Regions from separate parts of the Pseudomonas marincola genome, predicted to be linked through region 1. Evidence: riboswitches for the same ligand, from Rfam matches in the RefSeq annotation. Region 1 holds a riboswitch; the other holds the start of a gene.

Region 1 (5,163 bases):
TCAATTCATCCACTCCGCAAGCCGACGCAACGGTGTGCGGATCGACAGCCTGAAGGACAGTTATTGGAAGCGAAATTATCTTGAAGCCAAACGAGTTCTGGCAATGGCTTCCACAGAACAGTCCTCCGTTCGGTAGTGTTTTTCAAAGGCGCTTAGGCGCCTTTTTTCATTTGTGTTTGGCCGCTTTTATCTTTCAACAAGGTGCGGTCTTAGGTGGTGAGCCGCGATCACATTAAATTTTTGCAGCGTCGTCGTTGGTATGCTGCCAGATTCAGGTTGTTAAGTTTATGCGTCACTTTTTAATAAAATCATTCTTGTTGTTCTCTTTGACCGTGAGCACCGCATTCCAGGCTCATGCAGCCCCGGCAGCCCGAGCGGTCAAGGTTGAGTTGCCCAAGGCCGATGCCATTGTTGATCGCGCCCGTGAGTTGTTAGGGATTCCGTATCGCTGGGGCGGCACCAGTGTTCATCGCGGTTTCGATTGCAGCGGCCTGATCGTGTATCTGTTTGGCAGCGAGGCGAACATTCACTTGCCGCGCACGACTCAGCAAATGCTGCACTCGACCAAAGCGCCAACTGTCGCGCGCTCCAGCCTGCGGGCAGGGGATGTGGTGTTCTTCAACCACAACGGCAGCGGTCGGGTCAGCCACATGGGGCTGTATATCGGCGGCGGGCGCTTCATTCATGCTCCGCGTACCGGCAAGACAATCCGGATTTCCAAGCTGGACAGCGCGTATTGGAGCCGCCATTACATTGGTGCCAAGCGCTTTCTCGGCGGAGCCAGTGCGGCCTCTCGTGTAGCCAGCAGCAAGGCCGATCGTGGCAATCGCGACCAGCCTGTACTAGCCTCTCGGTCACGTGTGTCGCATCGCTCTTAGCTCGACTCAGTAATTTTGCAAGGCTCAGGATCGAACTCGCATGGTAGCAACGACCCGTAACGCCCTATTACTTGTTCTCGCTTTGCTGGCCGGTTGCGCCAGCCAGGCGCCGGCTCCCCAACCGGTACAGCCTATAGTCAGCCACAGTTTCAACGGCAATGCAGATGATGTGCTGATGCGCGCCATCGGCCTGGTCGGCACGCCTTATGTTTACGGTGGCAACACCCCGCAAGGCGGTTTTGATTGCAGCGGCCTTATCGGCTTCGTCTACCGCGATGCTGCGGGTATCCAATTGCCGCGCACCACCTCGCAACTGATCAATCTGCGTGGTCCGAGTGTTTCGCGCAATGCCCTGCAAAGTGGCGATCTGGTGTTCTTCGCGACCGCTGGCGGCAACAAGGTCAGCCATGCCGGTATTTATGTCGGCGAAGGGCGCTTTGTACATGCGCCATCAAGTGGTGGTACCGTGCGTCTTGATAGCCTGAGCAATGTTTACTGGCAGCGCGCCTACCTCAACGCCAAGCGCGTGTTCACTGCGGATATTGCTCACAACCCTTGATAGAACGGGTTTTGCGATATGACCAATCGGACCTTGAATCTCGACGATTCACTTTATAACTACCTGCTCGATGTCTCCCTGCGCGAGACGCCGCTGTTAAAGCGTCTGCGCGACGAGACCGCGCAAATGCCCACTGCGCGCTGGCAAATCGCGCCCGAGCAAGGTCAGTTCATGGCGTTGCTGGTGCAGCTCACCGGCGCCAAGCGCATCGTCGAAGTCGGCACGTTCACCGGTTACAGCGCATTGTGCATGGCGCAGGCAATGCCGGCTGACGGGCAGATGATTTGCTGCGATCTGGCTGCGGACTACAACCGCATCGCCGAGCGTTATTGGCAGGAGGCGGGAGTCGATTCGCGCATCGAACAGCGCCTGGCTCCGGCCTTGGAGACGCTGGCGCAACTGGCCGATGACACATTTGATCTGGTTTTTGTCGATGCCGACAAAGCCAATTACCCGGCGTATCTCGAACACGGCCTGCGGCTTCTGCGCCAAGGCGGATTGTTGCTGTTCGATAACACCCTGTGGAGCGGCCGGGTGCTTGAGATGGATGCTGAGAGCGCCGATACGCGGGCGATCCAGATGCTCAACAGCGCACTTAAACTCGATACGCGAATTGATCTGTCGTTGCTGCCGATTGGCGACGGCCTGACGCTGTGCCGCAAGCGCTGAGCAAACCTGCGTCCGATCATGCCCGAACCGATTCGTCTGCCCCCGCAACCCGATGCCTGCGAATTGTGCCAGCGGGCGGCGGCATTGACGCGCCATCATCTGATCCCCAAAGCCCTGCATGACAAAGCGTATGTGCAAAAACGCTTCAGCAAGCAACAGTGTATCAGCGCCACGCTCTGGGTCTGCCGGGCCTGCCATAACCAGATCCACAGGTTGTTCAGCGAGAAGCAACTGGCGCTGACCTATCACAGCCGCGAGGCGCTGTTAACGGATGAGCGCTTGCGAACCTTCGTCGAGTGGTTAGCAACCAAACCCGCCGGTTTCATGCCGCGGCATTAATCGTAGCAATTGACCTTCTGGCATCAAGCCACTACTCTGCGCGCCTTGCTTCAGGTGCCCCGACATTTAGTCAGGGGTGAAACAGGGAAGTCGGTGCGCCAGATATCGATCTGACAATTCCGACGCTGCCCCCGCAACGGTAGACGAGTCAAGCCAACGCTTTTTCAACCACTGTGCTCAGCATGGGAAGGTGCGTTCGCTGGTGTGCTGATCTTCAGCAGACAACTCGTAAGCCCGGAGACCGGCCTGTCGCAGTTCACGGCATAGCGGAGGGCTTTGTCTGGCGTACGTGCGGCCCTGTGTTGTTGCGCGTGCGCGTCTGTTCTCCGTATGTCTCCCTAAGCCTATGTCGCACGGGTGAGAGCGACGGAGCATACCTAGAAATGAGTAAGTCCCTTTTCACGCCAGCAGTTGCCTTGCTGTGCGCCGCTGTAACTCAGGTTCACGCTACCGACAGCAGCGAACTCGAACCCTTGGTCATCACTGCCACGCGCACCCCGCAAACGGCCGAGCAAAATCTGGCGGCGGTCACGGTGTTTGATCGCAAGAAAATCGAACAAAGCCAGGTCAGCTCGGTGCCCGAGTTGCTCAAGCGCGTGCCCGGCGTCAACTTGGTCAACAATGGTGGCCCCGGCAAAAGCACTTCGTTGTTCATGCGCGGCACCGAGTCTGACCACGTTCTGGTCATGATCGACGGCGTAAAAGTCGGCTCAGCCACTTCGGGCGGAGCGGCGTTGCAAGACCTGCCGATTGAGCTGATTGATCGCATTGAAGTTGTTCGCGGGCCACGCTCAAGCCTTTATGGTTCCGAGGCGATTGGCGGGGTTATCCAGATTTTTACCCGCAAAGGCACCGACGGTAGCCCCAAACCGTTTTTCTCGGCGGGTATCGGCACACATGACACCTATACCGGCAGCGCCGGGGTAGCGGGCGGCACCGATAAGGGCTGGTACAACCTGAGCATGAGCAGCTCGGACACCGACGGCATCAACGTCAAGTCGGTCGGCACCAGCGGCTATGAAAGTGATGACGACGGCTATCGCAATCTCGCCGGTTCGTTGAGCGGTGGTTACCGTTTCGACAACGGGCTGGAGTTGGACGCGAACATTCTGCAGGCCAAGTCGCACAACGATTACGACTCGGTGAACCGTTCACGGACCTCGGGCTTCAATGCCAATGCCGACGGCGAAACCCGGGTGCTTGGTACGCGGGCGCGGTTTTCACCACTGGAACCCTGGCAGGTCACCTTGCAAGCCGGGCGCAGCGAAGACAAATCCGACGCCTATCAGGACGCCGCGTTCTACTCGCGTTTCGACACCCGTCGCGACAGCCTGAGCTGGCAGAACGACTTTGCCGTCGCCGCTGGTCAGACCCTGACCGTTGGCGTCGATTATCAGCTTGATGAGGTCAATGGCAGCACCGCTTATGCCGAAGACTCGCGCGATAACAACGGCGTGTTCGTGCAATACCTGGGCAATGTGGGCCGCCACGACTGGCAACTGTCGCTGCGCCAGGACGATAACCAGCAGTTTGGCCGCCACGACACCGGCAACATTGCGTACGGCTACGCACTGACCGACTGGCTGCGCAGCACTGTCAGCTTCGGCACGGCGTTTAAGGCACCGACCTTCAATGAACTGTACTACCCCAACTACGGCAACCCTGACCTCGATGCGGAAACCTCCGAAAGCCTGGAGTTCGGTCTGGTCGGGGAGCACAGCTGGGGCCAGTGGCAAGTTAATGCGTTCCGCACGCGCATTGATGACCTGATTGCCTACGACTCCTCGATTCAAGGCCCGGCAAACGTTGCCGAGGCGACGATTCGCGGCGTCGAGCTGGTACTTGCCAGCCAGTGGATGGGCGTTGACTGGAATGCCAACTACACGTTGATGGACCCGGAAGACAGCTCTGGCGGTGCCAATGACGGCAACGAACTCGCACGCCGGGCCAAGCAACTGTTCAACCTGGATCTGGATCGTCGTTTTGGCGACTTCAGTGTGGGCGCCAGCGTGCACGCGGAAGGCCAGCGTTATGACGATCTGGCCAACACCACCGAGCTATCCGGTTACGCCAATGTCGACCTGCGCGGCGAGTATCGCCTCACGGAAGAATGGCGCCTGCAAAGTCGTATCGCCAATCTGTTTGATGCCGATTACGAGACGGCTGACGGCTATAACCAGCCGGGCCAGGCGGTGTATTTCACCGTGCGTTACCAAGCCCTGTAACCCTGTGCAAACGGCTGCGCTGCCGTTAAGGCGCGCAACCGTTTTGCTGCCAAGCGATTCAAGGAGTTAACGATGAACCTGAGCACACGCAATCAATTGCTGATCGGCCTGGCGCTGGCGGTGTTAATGGCAATTACCCGGGGCCATCATTTTGCGACCGTGAATTTGCCCAGCGCCTCGTGGGCCGTGTTTTTTCTGGCAGGCGTTCTGCTCAAGCCTCGCTGGGTTTTTCCGGCGTTGTTTATTGAGGCGTCCTTGCTCGACTTTGCGGCAATTGAGTGGGCTGGCGTCAGCGACTGGTGCATGTCCCCGGCTTACTGGATGCTGGTTCCAGCCTATGCCTCGCTGTGGTTTGGCGGGCGCATATACGCGCGCATGCATCAGGATAAATTTTCCAGCCTGCTGCTGTTGGCCGTTACGGTGATTATCAGTGCATCAGTCTGCTACCTGTTCTCGGGCGGCGGGTTTCTGTTTTTCTCCGGCCGCTATGCAG
Region 2 (5,163 bases), 2.3 Mb from region 1:
CGGCCCGGCGACACCGATTTTGTGGGCGTTGCCGGTCTCGACTGTCACACTTTTGTCGGCATGGCCAAACTCTCCGGCTTGGTGCCGTTGGTGGGCGTGGTGGCCGGACGCTGCTTTGCCGGTAACGCCGCGCTGCTCGGCTGCTGCGATGTGATTATCGCCACCCGCGATGCCAGTATCGGCATGGCCGGCCCGGCGATGATCGAAGGTGGCGGTCTGGGCAGTTTCACCCCCGAACAAGTCGGCCCAAGCTCAGTGCAAGCGCCTAACGGGGTGATTGATGTACTGGTCGCCGATGAGGCCGCGGCAGTGGCCGCCGCCAAACAATACCTGAGTTATTTCCAGGGCCCGGTGGCAGATTGGCAATGTGCGGATCAACGCCAACTACGCAGCTTGATTCCGGAAAATCGCCTGCGCGTCTATGACATTCACCGGGTTATCAGCACCCTGGCTGACACCAACTCGGTACTCGAACTGCGCAGCCAGTTTGCGCCGGGCATGATTACCGCTTTTGTGCGCATCGAAGGCAAGCCCTTCGGTTTGCTGGCCAATAACCCGGCGCATCTGGGCGGCGCGATTGACGCGGCGGCAGGCGATAAAGCCGCACGCTTCATGCAACTCTGTGACGCCTTCGACATCCCGCTGGTTTCGTTGTGCGACACTCCTGGCTTCATGGTTGGCCCGCAGGCCGAGAAGCAAGCCACGGTGCGCCATGTTTCGCGCATGTTTGTTGCCGCCGCAAGCCTCAGCGTGCCGTTCTTCACGGTGGTTCTGCGCAAGGGCTACGGCCTCGGCGCGCAAGCGATGGCAGCCGGCAGCTTCCATTCACCGCTGTTCACCATCGGCTGGCCCAGCGGCGAATTCGGCGCCATGGGCCTGGAAGGCGCGGTAAGGCTAGGGTTCAGCAAGGAGCTGGCAGCACTGCAAGACCCGGCAGAGCGCCAGCAACTGTTCGATAAACTGGTGGCCAAGGCCTACGAGAATGGCAAAGGCATCAACATGGCCAGTTTTCTTGAAATTGATGCCGTGATCGACCCGCAAGAAACCCGGCATTGGTTAATCCGCGGCCTCAACTCAACAGCGCCTGCACCGGTACGGGCAGGCAAAAAGCGCGGATTTATCGACACGTGGTAGCCACTGTCCGCGGCATTTGGTCGCTGATTTACAGCTTTAACCGACGCGGGCAACGTTACTGCTTAAAGCTTTGCCCGTGTTTCGGGTAAACTGGTGCATCTTTATGCATTTGAACTGATTCGCCTGATGCCGACGACTTTTCATGAGATTCCCCGCGAGCGTCCGCTGACGCCGTTACTAGACCGTGCGAGCACGCCAGATCAACTGCGCCGCTTAGGTGAAGCTGAGCTGGAAACGCTGGCGGACGAACTGCGCCAGTACCTGCTCTACACCGTCGGCCAGACTGGCGGGCACTTCGGTGCAGGCCTCGGCGTGATCGAACTGACTGTCGCTCTGCATTACGTTTTCGACACCCCCGATGACCGGCTGGTCTGGGACGTGGGCCATCAGGCGTATCCGCATAAAATTCTCACCGGGCGTCGTGAGCAGATGTCGACCTTGCGCCAGAAAGACGGAGTTGCCGCCTTTCCACGTCGCAGTGAAAGCCCGTACGACACCTTCGGCGTCGGCCATTCCAGCACCTCGATCAGCGCGGCAATGGGCATGGCTCTCGGTGCCAAGCTGCAAGGCAGCAAGCGCAAGAGTGTTGCGGTCATCGGCGACGGCGCATTGACTGCGGGCATGGCGTTCGAAGCACTCAACCACGCGTCCGATCTGAAGACCGACATGCTGGTTATCCTCAACGATAACGACATGTCGATCTCGCGCAATGTCGGCGGCCTGTCCAACTATCTGGCCAAGCTGCTTTCCAGCCGCACTTACGCGAGCATGCGTGAAGGCAGCAAGAAAGTGCTGTCACGTCTGCCCGGCGCTTGGGAAATTGCCCGCAAAACCGAAGAGCACGCCAAAGGCATGCTGGTTCCCGGTACGTTGTTTGAAGAGTTGGGCTGGAACTATATCGGCCCGATTGATGGCCACGATTTGCCAACACTGCTGGCAACCCTGCGCAACATGCGCGATCTGGAAGGCCCGCAGTTTCTCCACGTCATCACTAAAAAAGGCAAAGGTTTCTCGCCTGCCGAAGCCGACCCGATTGGCTACCACGCGATTACCAAGCTCGACCCGATCAACGCGCCCGTGGTGCCAAAGAAGCCATCCGGCCCCAAATACTCCAGTGTATTTGGCCAGTGGTTGTGCGACATGGCCGAGGCCGATCCGTTGCTGGTGGGAATTACCCCGGCAATGAAAGAAGGCTCCGATCTGATCGCCTTCAGCGAGCGCTTCCCCGAGCGCTACATGGACGTGGCAATTGCCGAACAGCACGCGGTAACGCTGGCTGCCGGCCTTGCCTGCGAAGGTGCCAAGCCGGTTGTGGCGATTTACTCGACCTTCCTGCAGCGCGCCTACGACCAACTGATTCACGATGTCGCGGTACAGCACCTCGACGTACTGTTCGCCATCGACCGCGCCGGACTGGTCGGTGAAGACGGCCCGACTCACGCTGGCAGCTTTGATATCTCGTTCCTGCGTTGCATTCCCGGCATGTTGATCATGACCCCGAGCGACGAGAACGAGATGCGCCGCATGCTCACCACCGGCTACCGTTTCAACGGCCCGGCAACGGTGCGCTACCCACGTGGCACCGGCCCGAATGCAACGATTGAAGCCGGCCTTGAGCCGCTCGAAATCGGCAAGGGCATCGTCCGCCGCAAAGGCCAGAACGTAGCGATGCTGGTGTTCGGCGTGCAACTGGCCGACGCCCTGCAAGCGGCTGAAAAACTCGATGCAACAGTCGTCGACATGCGCTTTGTGAAGCCACTGGACGAAGCATTGGTGCGCGAAATGGCCAGCCAGCATGAGCTACTGGTAAGCATCGAAGAAAATACCATTATGGGCGGCGCCGGCAGCGCGGTCAGCGAGTTCCTGGCCGACGCCAATCTGCGCACCCCCATACTGCATCTGGGCTTGCCCGACTATTACGTCGAGCACGCCAAGCCTGCACAAATGCTCGCCGAGTGCGGGCTGGACAGCGCAGGAATCGAGGCGTCGATCACTCAGCGCCTGAACCTGCTCAATCCGCAAGACTGAAGATTACTGCTTGAATTTCACCACTGCTGACTAAACCCGGCAGTGGTTTTTTATTGATTGGCCGAGGTCGCTGCAAGCCGCAAGGCTCAGCGTGAAAAGGGAATCAGGTGCGTCTTTGACAATGCCTGTGCTGCCCCCGCAACGGTAACCGACAGTGCGATGCGAACGCTTCATAGCGCCGCGTTGCACAGCGTTTTTCGAGAGACCACTGGGCATTGCCCGGGAAGGTGAAAAACTCATGTCGGCAGCCCGGAGACCTGCCTCGGAACAATTTCTGACTGGTGTTGCGGAGGGCATCACCGTCAAGTGCGTGCTTGCGTGTGCACTTGCCCCTGCCCTCCTCAAAAGCATTCTACTTTTGAGGATTTACATGAAACTTTCCCGTCTTACTCTGGCTATCGCACTGGCGCCCTGCCTGGCCAATGCCGCCGACTCAACTGATGTCTATCAAGCCTCGCCGCTAGTTGTTACTTCGGGCCGCCAGGCTGAACCTGTGGCCAAAGCCACGGCGGCAACCAGCGTGTTCGAGCGCAAAGACATCGAGCGCCTGCAAGTGCGCAGCGTCGCCGAGTTGCTGGAGCGCGTGCCCGGCGTCAACTTCAGCCACACAGGTGGAGCCGGCAGCCAGACCGGACTGTTCCTGCGCGGCACCTCGACCGCGCAAACCCTGATTCTGGTAGATGGCCAGCGCATCGCATCAGCCTCCAGCGGCACCAGCAGCTTGGAGTTTTTAAGCCCGGATCAGATCGAGCGCATTGAAGTGGTACGTGGCGCCCGCTCGGCGCTGTATGGCAGCGACGCAATCGGCGGCGTCATTCAGATCTTCACCCGCAAAGGCGACGGTCAGGGCCTTAAGCCAACCATGCGCTTTGGCATCGGCAGCGACAGTACTTACGAGCGCAGCCTCGGGCTCTCCGGTGGCGATGGCCAGACTCAATTCAACCTTGGCGCGGCACTGGACGAAACCCAGGGCATTGATGCAACCCGCGATGCTTATGGGGCCAACGGTGATGAAGACGCCTACCGCAATCGCTCACTGAGCCTGAACGTGTCGCACCAGTTCAACGATCAGGTCGAAGCCGGATTCAGCGTGCTTGATCAGCGCGGCCAGTCCGAGTTCGATGATGTATTCGGCACCTCGTTGCCGACCGTGGATTTTCAGGTCAGCAGCATTTCGGGCTACCTCGATGCCACGGTTAATGACGTCTGGAGTAACCGCCTCGAAGTCGGCCACAGCGAAGACAAGCGCGACACCAGCAACGACCTGACCAACTTCGGTGACAGCCAGTTCTTCACCTACCGGGACTCGGCAAACTGGGTCAACACCCTGCAACTGACCAGCAATCAGCAGGTGTTGCTAGGCCTGGACTGGTACGAAGACCGCCTGCATACCGACGACAGTGTCGATTTTGTCGAAGACTCACGCTGGAACCGCGCCGCCTTTATCCAGCATCGCTACACCGCCGAAAAGTTCTCGACCGAGCTTGGCCTGCGCCACGACGACAACCAGCAGTTCGGCAGCGAGAACACCTGGAACGCCGCGCTGACAGTGCCGATGAATGAGCGCAACGAGGTGATTCTGAGCTACAGCGAAGGCTTCCGCGCGCCCACCTTCAACGACCTGTATTACCCGGACTTCTGCTCCGGCGGTTTCTGTTTCGCCAGCGCCAACCCGGATCTCAAGCCGGAAACCTCGAAGAGCTACGAAGTGCAATGGCGCAGCCGTTTCGGCACCAGCAGCGAACTGCAAATGTCGCTGTACCGTACCGACCTGAAAGACGCGATTGTGCTGGATCAGAACTTTATTCCGCAGAACACCCAACGCGCGCGCATCAACGGATTCGAGACGTCACTCAAGCAAGAGTGGTTTGGCTGGCAGAGCAATCTGGCACTGTCATTGATTGACCCGCGTGACCGTGAAACTGGGCACACCTTGCCGCGACGCGCTAAACGCACGCTGAGCCTGGACCTTGATCGCCAGTTTGGTGATTTCAGCGTCGG

The links. Region 1 has a riboswitch for cobalamin ahead of btuB (TonB-dependent vitamin B12 receptor). Riboswitches for the same ligand answer to the same signal wherever they lie in the genome.
Region 2: linked by a shared signal. The riboswitch ahead of PMYSY11_RS03705 (TonB-dependent receptor domain-containing protein) and the one ahead of btuB (TonB-dependent vitamin B12 receptor) in region 1 are both predicted to bind cobalamin.

Annotation. Positions count from the first base shown of each region.
Region 1 is NZ_LR215729.2:3,102,136-3,107,298, reverse strand. Features, by position in the region: gene PMYSY11_RS14505 (C40 family peptidase) at 1-136, shown strand, start outside; gene PMYSY11_RS14500 (C40 family peptidase) at 333-878, shown strand; gene PMYSY11_RS14495 (C40 family peptidase) at 919-1,437, shown strand; gene PMYSY11_RS14490 (class I SAM-dependent methyltransferase) at 1,456-2,106, shown strand; gene PMYSY11_RS14485 (hypothetical protein) at 2,125-2,445, shown strand; cobalamin riboswitch at 2,481-2,709, shown strand; gene btuB (TonB-dependent vitamin B12 receptor) at 2,829-4,670, shown strand; gene PMYSY11_RS14475 (hypothetical protein) at 4,743-5,163, shown strand, end outside.
Region 2 is NZ_LR215729.2:815,198-820,360, reverse strand. Features, by position in the region: gene PMYSY11_RS03715 (acetyl-CoA carboxylase family protein) at 1-1,134, shown strand, start outside; gene dxs (1-deoxy-D-xylulose-5-phosphate synthase) at 1,261-3,162, shown strand; cobalamin riboswitch at 3,211-3,441, shown strand; gene PMYSY11_RS03705 (TonB-dependent receptor domain-containing protein) at 3,533-5,163, shown strand, end outside.